2 regions of the Streptomyces sp. RLA123 genome follow, and region 2 is predicted to be linked to the other one. Evidence: predicted binding sites of a transcription regulator. Region 2 holds the regulator's gene; the other holds the start of a gene.
What was found. Region 2 encodes HrcA, which represses chaperone genes, less so after heat shock. Its sites were predicted from a motif close to TTNGCACTCNGNNNNNCNGAGTGCNAA; they were not measured.

Region 1 (4,448 bases), 790 kb from region 2:
AGCGTCTCGTCCACGGTGACGGAGTTGGCGCCCTCCTCGCCGTTCCGGAGCTTGAGACGCTGTTCCAGCGTGGCCCGGTCGGCCTTGAGGTGGACCAGCTCCCACCGGCAGCCGTACCGCTCGATCAGGGTCTTGTAGTCATCACGTGCGGCGCGGCTCCAGAAGCTGTAGTCCACCACCACGTCCCGCCCCGTCAGCATCAGTTCGACCAGCTCCTGCCGCTGCTCGCTGCGGACCTCTTCCTTGAGGCGGTCGAACGCCTCCGCCTCCAGTACCCGGCCGGCATCGCGCTGCCCGAGTCGCCGCCAGACCGCCTCGTCGATGGAGAGCCGCGCGTATCCGCGACGCACCAGTTCCATCGCGTAGGTGGTCTTGCCCGCTCCCGGGAGGCCGCACATGAGAACCACGGTGCCCATTCGCTGCGTCACGGAGCCAGGCTAGCCGGGCGGTCCCGGGAACGCCCGAGGGCGGCACCCCGCACGGGGTGCCGCCCTCGATCGTGTACCGCTGAACCCTCGCGGGATCAGAAGTCCATGTCACCGCCCGGCATGCCGCCGCCGGCCGGGGCCGAAGCCTTCTCCGGCTTGTCGGCGATGACGGCCTCGGTGGTGAGGAAGAGCGCGGCGATGGAGGCCGCGTTCTGCAGCGCGGAGCGCGTCACCTTGGCCGGGTCGATGATGCCCTCGGCGATCAGGTCGACGTACTCACCGGTCGCGGCGTTGAGGCCGTGACCCGGGGTGAGGTTGCGGACCTTCTCCACCACGACGCCGCCCTCGAGGCCGGCGTTGACCGCGATCTGCTTCAGCGGGGCCTCCAGGGCCAGCTTCACGATCGTCGCACCGGTGGCCTCGTCGCCTTCGAGCTCGAGCTTCTCGAAGACGTTGGACGCCTGGAGCAGAGCCACGCCACCACCGGCGACGATGCCCTCCTCGACGGCGGCCTTGGCGTTGCGCACCGCGTCCTCGATGCGGTGCTTGCGCTCCTTGAGCTCGACCTCGGTGGCCGCGCCGGCCTTGATGACGGCCACGCCGCCGGCCAGCTTGGCGAGACGCTCCTGGAGCTTCTCGCGGTCGTAGTCCGAGTCGCTGTTCTCGATCTCGGCACGGATCTGGTTGACCCGGCCCTGGATCTGGTCGGCGTCGCCGGAGCCGTCCACGATGGTGGTCTCGTCCTTGGTGACGACGACCTTGCGGGCGCGGCCCAGCAGCTCCAGACCGGCGTTCTCCAGCTTGAGGCCGACCTCCTCGGACACCACGGTGCCACCGGTGAGGATGGCGATGTCCTGGAGCATGGCCTTGCGGCGGTCGCCGAAGCCCGGGGCCTTGACGGCCACGGACTTGAAGGTGCCACGGATCTTGTTGACGACCAGGGTCGACAGGGCCTCGCCGTCCACGTCCTCGGCGATGATCAGCAGGGCCTTGCCGCTCTGCATGACCTTCTCGAGCAGCGGGAGCAGGTCCTTGACCGCGGAGATCTTGGAGTTGACGATCAGGAGGTACGGGTCGTCGAAGACGGTCTCCATACGCTCCAGGTCGGTGGCGAAGTACGCCGAGATGTAGCCCTTGTCGAAGCGCATACCCTCGGTGAGCTCCAGCTCCAGACCGAAGGTCTGGGACTCCTCGACGGTGATGACGCCTTCCTTGCCGACCTTGTCCATCGCCTCGGCGATGAGCTCGCCGATCTGGGGGTCAGCGGCGGAGATGGAGGCGGTGGAGGCGATCTGCTCCTTGGTCTCCACATCCTTCGCCTGCTCGAGCAGGGCGGCGGAAACGGCCTCGACGGCCGCCTCGATGCCACGCTTCAGGGCCATCGGGTTCGCACCCGCGGCCACGTTGCGCAGGCCCTCGCGGACCAGCGCCTGGGCGAGGACGGTCGCGGTCGTCGTGCCGTCACCGGCGACGTCGTCCGTCTTCTTCGCGACCTCCTTGACCAGCTCGGCGCCGATCTTCTCGTACGGGTCCTCGAGCTCGATCTCCTTGGCGATGGACACACCATCGTTGGTGATCGTGGGGGCGCCCCACTTCTTCTCGAGGACGACGTTACGGCCCTTGGGGCCGAGGGTGACCTTGACGGCGTCGGCGAGCTGGTTCATCCCGCGCTCGAGACCGCGCCGTGCCTCCTCGTTGAACGCGATGATCTTGGCCATGTGAAGTGGTCCTCCCGGACTTGGGGTCCCCTCGCGGCACACGGCTGCGGGGAAGGATTACTCCAGGACCGCGCCGGCGCCCGCGACGGACGGCCCCCCTCCCGCCGGTTCCTTTCCGACGGTCGAACGGGCCTCACCCACTCGGTCCTTTGTCACTCTCAACGTCAGAGTGCTAACGCCAATGATTAGCACTCGCCCTAGGAGAGTGCAAGCCGCTCGGCCGGTCGCCCGCCGCCTACCGGGGATCCACCCGCCCGCCACCGGGGGCGGACGGTGGCGGGCGACGGCGGGAGGACAGACGAAGGCCCGCCCCCGTTAAGAGGGCGGGCCTTGACATGTACGTTTGAGCGCGTTCGTACGAAGCGCTCCGTGGCCGATGCGCGGCGTCAGCCGGCAGCGAGGCGGACCATGTCCGCCTGCGGCCCCTTCTGGCCCTGCGAGATCTCGAACTCGACCCGCTGACCTTCCTCGAGGGTGCGGTAGCCGTCCATCTGTATCGCGCTGTAGTGCACGAAGACGTCCGCACCACCGTCGACCGCGATGAAGCCGTAGCCCTTCTCCGCGTTGAACCACTTGACGGTGCCCTGAGCCATTCCTTACTCCCCTATTGCCGGCCCTTCGCAGGCCCACACCTCGCGGACCCGGGTCAGACCTCACCCCCTACAGCCAAGGGGGCGTGCGCCGGAACGCGTCGACCGCGGCTGAATGTATCTGCACGGACGCTGTCTGCAACAGGTCAATCCGACGAGAAATCCGGGCACGGAAAAAGGGAAGAACGGCTCCAACGGCCAATAAACCGGGGCAAGTCGGGCGGGACATATGTCGCCAACACGACAATCATCGCGGGAATTTGGCGATAAATCGTCGACAAGGACGCCGCGGAAAGAGGGTTTACGCAGAGCGTTGCAGGGGGTTGCGAGCCTCCGAAGTAACTGTACAGCCCTTCAACTACCTCTCACGCACACAGGGGTGCCGGGAGCAACTCCCGGCACCCCTGTGCGTTCCGCGGCGCAGACGGCTCAACAGCCCCCGGCGACCGCCGGGATGATGGAGACGGACGCGCCCTCGGCCACGACGGTCTGAAGGCCCTCCGAGAAGCGCACGTCGTCGTCGTTGACATAGACGTTCACGAAGCGGCGCAGCTTGCCCGTGTCGTCCAGGACACGGGCCGAGATGCCGGGGTGGTCCTTCTCCAGCGACTCGATGACCTCGGCCAGCGTGCCGCCGTCGGCGGGGACCTCGGCCCGGCCGCCGGTGTAGGGGCGGAGGATGGTGGGGATGCGGACGTTCGCGCTCATGATGCGGGGTTCACCTTCGTATCGGGACGGTCGGCGATCGGCGGACGGCGTCAGCCGGCCAGGCCGGCGGCGCGGAACGCGTCGAGGCTCGGGCGGATGGTGGCCGTGGGGCGGGAGGTCGCGGCGACGGCGTCCAGGGTCTTGAGTCCGTCACCGGTGTTGAGGACGACCGTCTCGGCGGCCGGGTCCAACTGCCCGCTCTCGATCAGCTTCTTCAGAACGCCGACGGTCACGCCGCCCGCCGTCTCCGCGAAGATGCCCTCGGTGCGGGCGAGCAGCTTGATGGCGTCCACGATCTGCTCGTCGGTGACGTCCTCGACCGCGCCGCCGGTGCGCCGGGCGATGTCCAGCACATAGGGGCCGTCCGCCGGGTTGCCGATGGCGAGCGACTTGGCGATGGTGTTCGGCTTCTGCGGGCGCACGACGTCCTGCCCGGCCTTGTAGGCGGTGGAGACCGGGGAGCACCCCTCGGCCTGGGCGCCGTAGATGCGGTACGGCTTGTCCTCCACCAGACCGAGCTTGATCAGCTCCTGCAGTCCCTTGTCGATCTTCGTCAGCTGGGAGCCGGAGGCGATCGGGATGACGAGGTTGTCCGGCAGACGCCAGCCGAGCTGCTCGCAGATCTCGTACGCGAGCGTCTTGGAGCCCTCGCCGTAGTAGGGGCGGAGGTTGACGTTGACGAAGCCCCAGCCCTCGCCGATCGGGTCGCCGATCAGTTCGCTGCAGAAGCGGTTGACGTCGTCGTAGTTGCCCTCGATGCCGACCAGTTCGCCGCCGTAGACGGCGGCCATGACGACCTTGCCCTCCTCCAGGTCGTGCGGGATGAAGACGCAGGACCGGAAGCCGGCGCGGGCCGCCGCGGCGCCGACCGCGCCCGCGAGGTTGCCGGTGGAGGAGCAGGACAGCGTGGTGAGGCCGAAGGTGCGGGCGGCCTCCAGGGCGATGGCGACGACGCGGTCCTTGAAGGAGTGCGTGGGGTTGCCGGAGTCGTCCTTGATGTGCAG
Region 2 (4,448 bases):
CGACGAGCTCCGCGTCGTGGCGTCCCTCGACGTAGATGCGCCCGGCGCGGGCGACCCGGGCGCGGGCACCGGGGACGGCGAGGGAGCCGGAGGCGGTCAGCCGCGGGCCGGTGGGGGCGGCGGCAGAGGGGCGTACGAGGGTGACGACCTTGCCCTCCAGGAGGAAGCCGCGCGGCACGAGCGGGAAGACCCGGTGCTTGCCGAAGCGGTCCTCCAGGGTGACGGTGCGGCCCTCGGCGGTCTTCTCGCAGCGGATCACCGCGCCGCAGAAGCCCGTGGAGACCTCCTCCACCACCAGGTCCCGTTCGGCCGCGACCTCGGGCGCGGGCACGGAGGGCCGCTTCCAGGGCGGTGTGAGATCGGCGTCGTAGTTCCGGCTGCGCATGCCAGGGATCGTATCCGCGCGGAGGGCCGCTCAAGCGGATCCGAACCGGGCGGCCAGTGCGTCCCGTTGGGCGCGGACGAAGCGCGCGTCGACCACCGCGCCGTGTCCGGGGACGTAGAGCGCGGTCTCGCCGCCCAGTTCCAGCAGGCGGTCCAGGGTGCCCGGCCATGCGCCCGGGGCGGCGTCCGGGCCGGCCTGCGGCTCGCCGGACTCCTCGACGAGGTCGCCGCAGAAGACCACGGCGGGCGTCCCGGGCACGACCACCACCAGGTCGTGCGTGGTGTGTCCCTCACCGGGGTGGACCAGCAGGACCTCGCGGTCACCGCCGAGGTCGAGCGCCCAGCGGCCGTCCACGAGGTGACCGGGAGGCACCAGGACCTCCGCGGCCTCCGTCGCCTCCTCCTCCGCGACGCCGTGCTCGATCGCGTCCAGGCGCAGCGCGAGGCGCGCGCGGCCGAGGTGGGGGCCGAGGGTCGTCCCGCCGTAGACCGGGGTGCCGGGGAAGGCCGCCGTGCCGAAGACATGGTCGAAGTGACCGTGGGTCAGTGCGATGTGCGTCACGTCGCGCCCGGTCAGTTCCCGGACCCGCCGGCGCAGCCCGGCCCCCTCGGCGACCGAGGATCCGGTGTCGACCAGCAGTACGCCCTCGCCTCCGGTGACGACCCCGATCGTGACGTCCAGGAACGGCATCCGGCACCGCGCGACCCCGGGTGCCAGGTGCTCCCAGCCGTCGAAGGGCTCCGGCGGCGTCGGTGTCGTCTCCACACCGCGACGGTATCCGCCGGGGCGGGCCGTGCGCGCTACGGTGACCGGTCGAGGGGGTCTGGGTGCGGACCGCCCTTGCCGAGGTCTTGCCTCCCCGCCGTACACTGACTTGGGGAAAGCTGGCACTCGCTTGTCGGGAGTGCCAGGGCAGGGAAAACGACCGACGCAACCGGTGACCGGACGACTGGAGGTGGACGCCGCAATGCTCAGCGAACGACGGCTCGAAGTGCTGCGCGCCATCGTCCAGGACTACGTGGGCACCGAGGAACCGGTCGGCTCCAAGGCGCTCACCGAGCGCCACCGGCTGGGCGTGTCCCCGGCCACGGTGCGCAACGACATGGCCGTGCTGGAGGAGGAGGGCTACATCCAGCAGCCCCACACCAGTGCCGGCCGGGTGCCGACCGACAAGGGCTACCGGCTCTTCGTCGACCGGCTCACCAACGTCAAGCCGCTGTCGGGCGCCGAGCGCCGGGCCATCGGGAACTTCCTGGACGGCGCCGTGGACCTCGACGACGTGGTGGCCCGCACCGTGCGGCTGCTGGCGCAGCTGACCCGGCAGGTCGCCGTCGTCCAGTACCCGTCGCTGACCCGCTCGACCGTGCGCCACGTCGAACTGCTGGCCCTGGCCCCGGCCCGGCTGATGCTGGTGCTGATCACGGACACCGGCCGGGTCGAGCAGCGGCTGGTCGACGCCCCCGCGCCGGTGGGCGAGACCGTGCTGGCCGACCTGCGGGCCCGGCTCAACAGCCGGGTGGTGGGCCGCCGCTTCGCCGACGTCCCGCAACTGGTGCAGGACCTCGCTGACGGCTTCGAGCCCGACGACCGGCCGTCGGTGCAGGTCGTGCTGGCGACCTTGCTGGAGACACTGGTCGAGGAGACCGAGGAACGGATCATGCTGGGCGGCACCGCCAACCTGACCCGTTTCGGCCATGACTTCCCCCTCACGATCCGCCCGGTGCTGGAGGCGCTGGAGGAGCAGGTCGTGCTCCTCAAGCTGCTCGGCGAGGCCGGGGATTCGGGCGTGACCGTACGAATCGGTCACGAGAATTTCCACGAGGGCCTGAACTCCACATCGGTCGTCTCCGTCGGCTACGGTTCGGGCGACGAGGCGGTCGCGAAACTTGGCGTGGTCGGCCCGACCCGCATGGACTACCCCGGAACGATGGGAGCGGTACGCGCAGTGGCACGTTACGTCGGACAGATCCTGGCGGAGTCGTAGTGGCCACCGACTACTACGCCGTGCTCGGCGTGCGCCGCGACGCGAGTCCGGACGAAATCAAGAAGGCCTTCCGCCGTCTCGCGCGCGAGCTGCACCCGGACGTCAATCCGGACCCGAAGACGCAGGAGCGGTTCAAGGAGATCAACGCCGCTTACGAGGTGCTCTCGGACCCGCAGAAGAAGCAGGTCTACGACCTCGGCGGCGACCCGCTGTCCGCGAACGGCGGCGGTGCGGGCGCGGGCTTCGGCCAGGGCTTCGGCAACTTCAGCGACATCATGGACGCCTTCTTCGGCACGGCGTCCCAGCGCGGTCCGCGCTCGCGGACCCGGCGCGGCCAGGACGCGATGATCCGGCTGGAGATCGAGCTCGACGAGGCCGCCTTCGGTACGACCAAGGACATCCAGGTCGACACGGCGATCGTCTGCAACACCTGCCACGGCGAGGGCGCCGCTCCCGGCACCTCCGCGCAGACCTGTGACATGTGCCGCGGTCGCGGTGAGGTCTCCCAGGTCACGCGGTCCTTCCTGGGCCAGGTCATGACCTCCCGGCCCTGCCCCCAGTGCCAGGGCTTCGGCACCGTCGTGCCGAACCCGTGCCCGGAGTGCGCGGGCGACGGCCGGGTCCGCTCGCGGCGCACGCTGACGGTGAAGATCCCCGCCGGCGTCGACAACGGCACCCGCATCCAGCTCGCGGGCGAGGGTGAGGTCGGCCCCGGCGGCGGCCCCGCCGGCGACCTGTACGTGGAGATCCGCGAGCTGCCGCACGCGGCCTTCCAGCGCCGCGGCGACGACCTGCACTGCACCGTCACCCTTCCGATGACGGCGGCGGCGCTGGGCACGAAGGTGCCGCTGGAGACCCTGGACGGGCTGGAGGAGATCGACATCCGGCCGGGCACGCAGTCCGGCCAGTCGATCCCGCTGCACCAGCGCGGCATCACGCATCTGCGGGGCGGCGGCCGGGGCGACCTGGTCGTGCACGTCGAGGTGCAGACCCCGGGCAAGCTCGACCCGGACCAGGAGGACCTCCTGCGGCGCCTGGCCAAGCTGCGCGGCGAGGAGCGGCCCGTGGGCCAGTTCCAGCCGGGCCAGCAGGGTCTGTTCTCGCGGCTGAAGGACGCCTTCAACGGCCGCTGAGCGCGGTTCTTCGCAGCCTGACGCGGCACGACGCGCGGGGCGTGGGCATCCGCCCGCGCCCCGCGCGGCTGTGCGCCCCGGGTCGTGAAACGATGGACGCATGGCCGCGCTGACCGATCTCTCGACCCTCGCCGCGCATCCGGTGGTACAGGCGCCGATGGCCGGCGGGACGTCCACTCCGGCCCTGGCGGCGGCCGTGGCCGAGGGCGGCGGAATCGGCTTCCTGGCGGCCGGCTTCCGGACCGCGGAGGCCCTGCGCGAGGAGATCGCGCAGGTGAGAAGGCTCACCTCACGGCCCTTCGGCGTGAACGTGTTCATGCCGCAGCGCGAGACCGCCGACCCCGCGCGCGTCGAGGAGTTCGCCGCGCGGCTGGCCGGCGAGGCCACCCGCTACTCCACGTTCCTGGGCGACCCCGGCACCGGCGGGGACGCCGTGCTGGAGGACGCGTACGGGGCGAAGATCGCGGCCCTCCTGGAGGACCCCGTCCCCCTGGTGAGCTTCACCTTCGGCTGCCCGGAGCCCCCGGTCCTGCGGGCCTTCGCCGACGCCGGCACGGTTACCGTCGTCACTGTGACCTCCGTCGCCGAGGCACGGGCCGCCGAGGCGGCGGGCGCCGCTGCGGTGTGCGTGCAGGGCGCCGAGGCTGGCGGCCACCAGTCCACGCACCGCGACGACCCGGAGCGGGACGGTACGGAGACCGGGCTGCTCGCCCTGCTGCCGCAGGTACGGGCGGCCGTGTCGCTGCCCCTCGTCGCGGCGGGCGGCATCATGCGCGGCGCTCAGATCGCCGCGGCGCTCGCGGCGGGCGCGGACGCGGCGCAGATGGGCACGGCCTTCCTGGCCTGTCCCGAGTCGGGGGCGCACCCGGTGCACAAGCGGGCCCTGACCGATCCGGACTTCGCGTGGACCGGGCTGACCCGCTCGTTCACCGGCCGCCCCGCGCGG

Region 1: a site for HrcA is predicted at 2,332-2,358, ahead of groL (chaperonin GroEL). Genes of this name have one in related genera too.

What each region holds. Positions count from the first base shown of each region.
Region 1 covers NZ_JBWDOR010000003.1:4,555,814-4,560,261, reverse strand. The annotation lists gene RV983_RS20775 (P-loop nucleotide/nucleoside kinase family protein) at 1-428, opposite strand, end outside; gene groL (chaperonin GroEL) at 524-2,146, opposite strand; gene RV983_RS20765 (cold-shock protein) at 2,533-2,739, opposite strand; gene RV983_RS20760 (ubiquitin-like small modifier protein 1) at 3,166-3,444, opposite strand; gene thrC (threonine synthase) at 3,495-4,448, opposite strand, start outside.
Region 2 covers NZ_JBWDOR010000003.1:5,350,714-5,355,161, forward strand. The annotation lists gene RV983_RS24355 (DUF3097 domain-containing protein) at 1-385, opposite strand, end outside; gene RV983_RS24360 (MBL fold metallo-hydrolase) at 416-1,150, opposite strand; gene hrcA (heat-inducible transcriptional repressor HrcA) at 1,353-2,369, shown strand; gene dnaJ (molecular chaperone DnaJ) at 2,369-3,502, shown strand; gene RV983_RS24375 (nitronate monooxygenase) at 3,603-4,448, shown strand, end outside.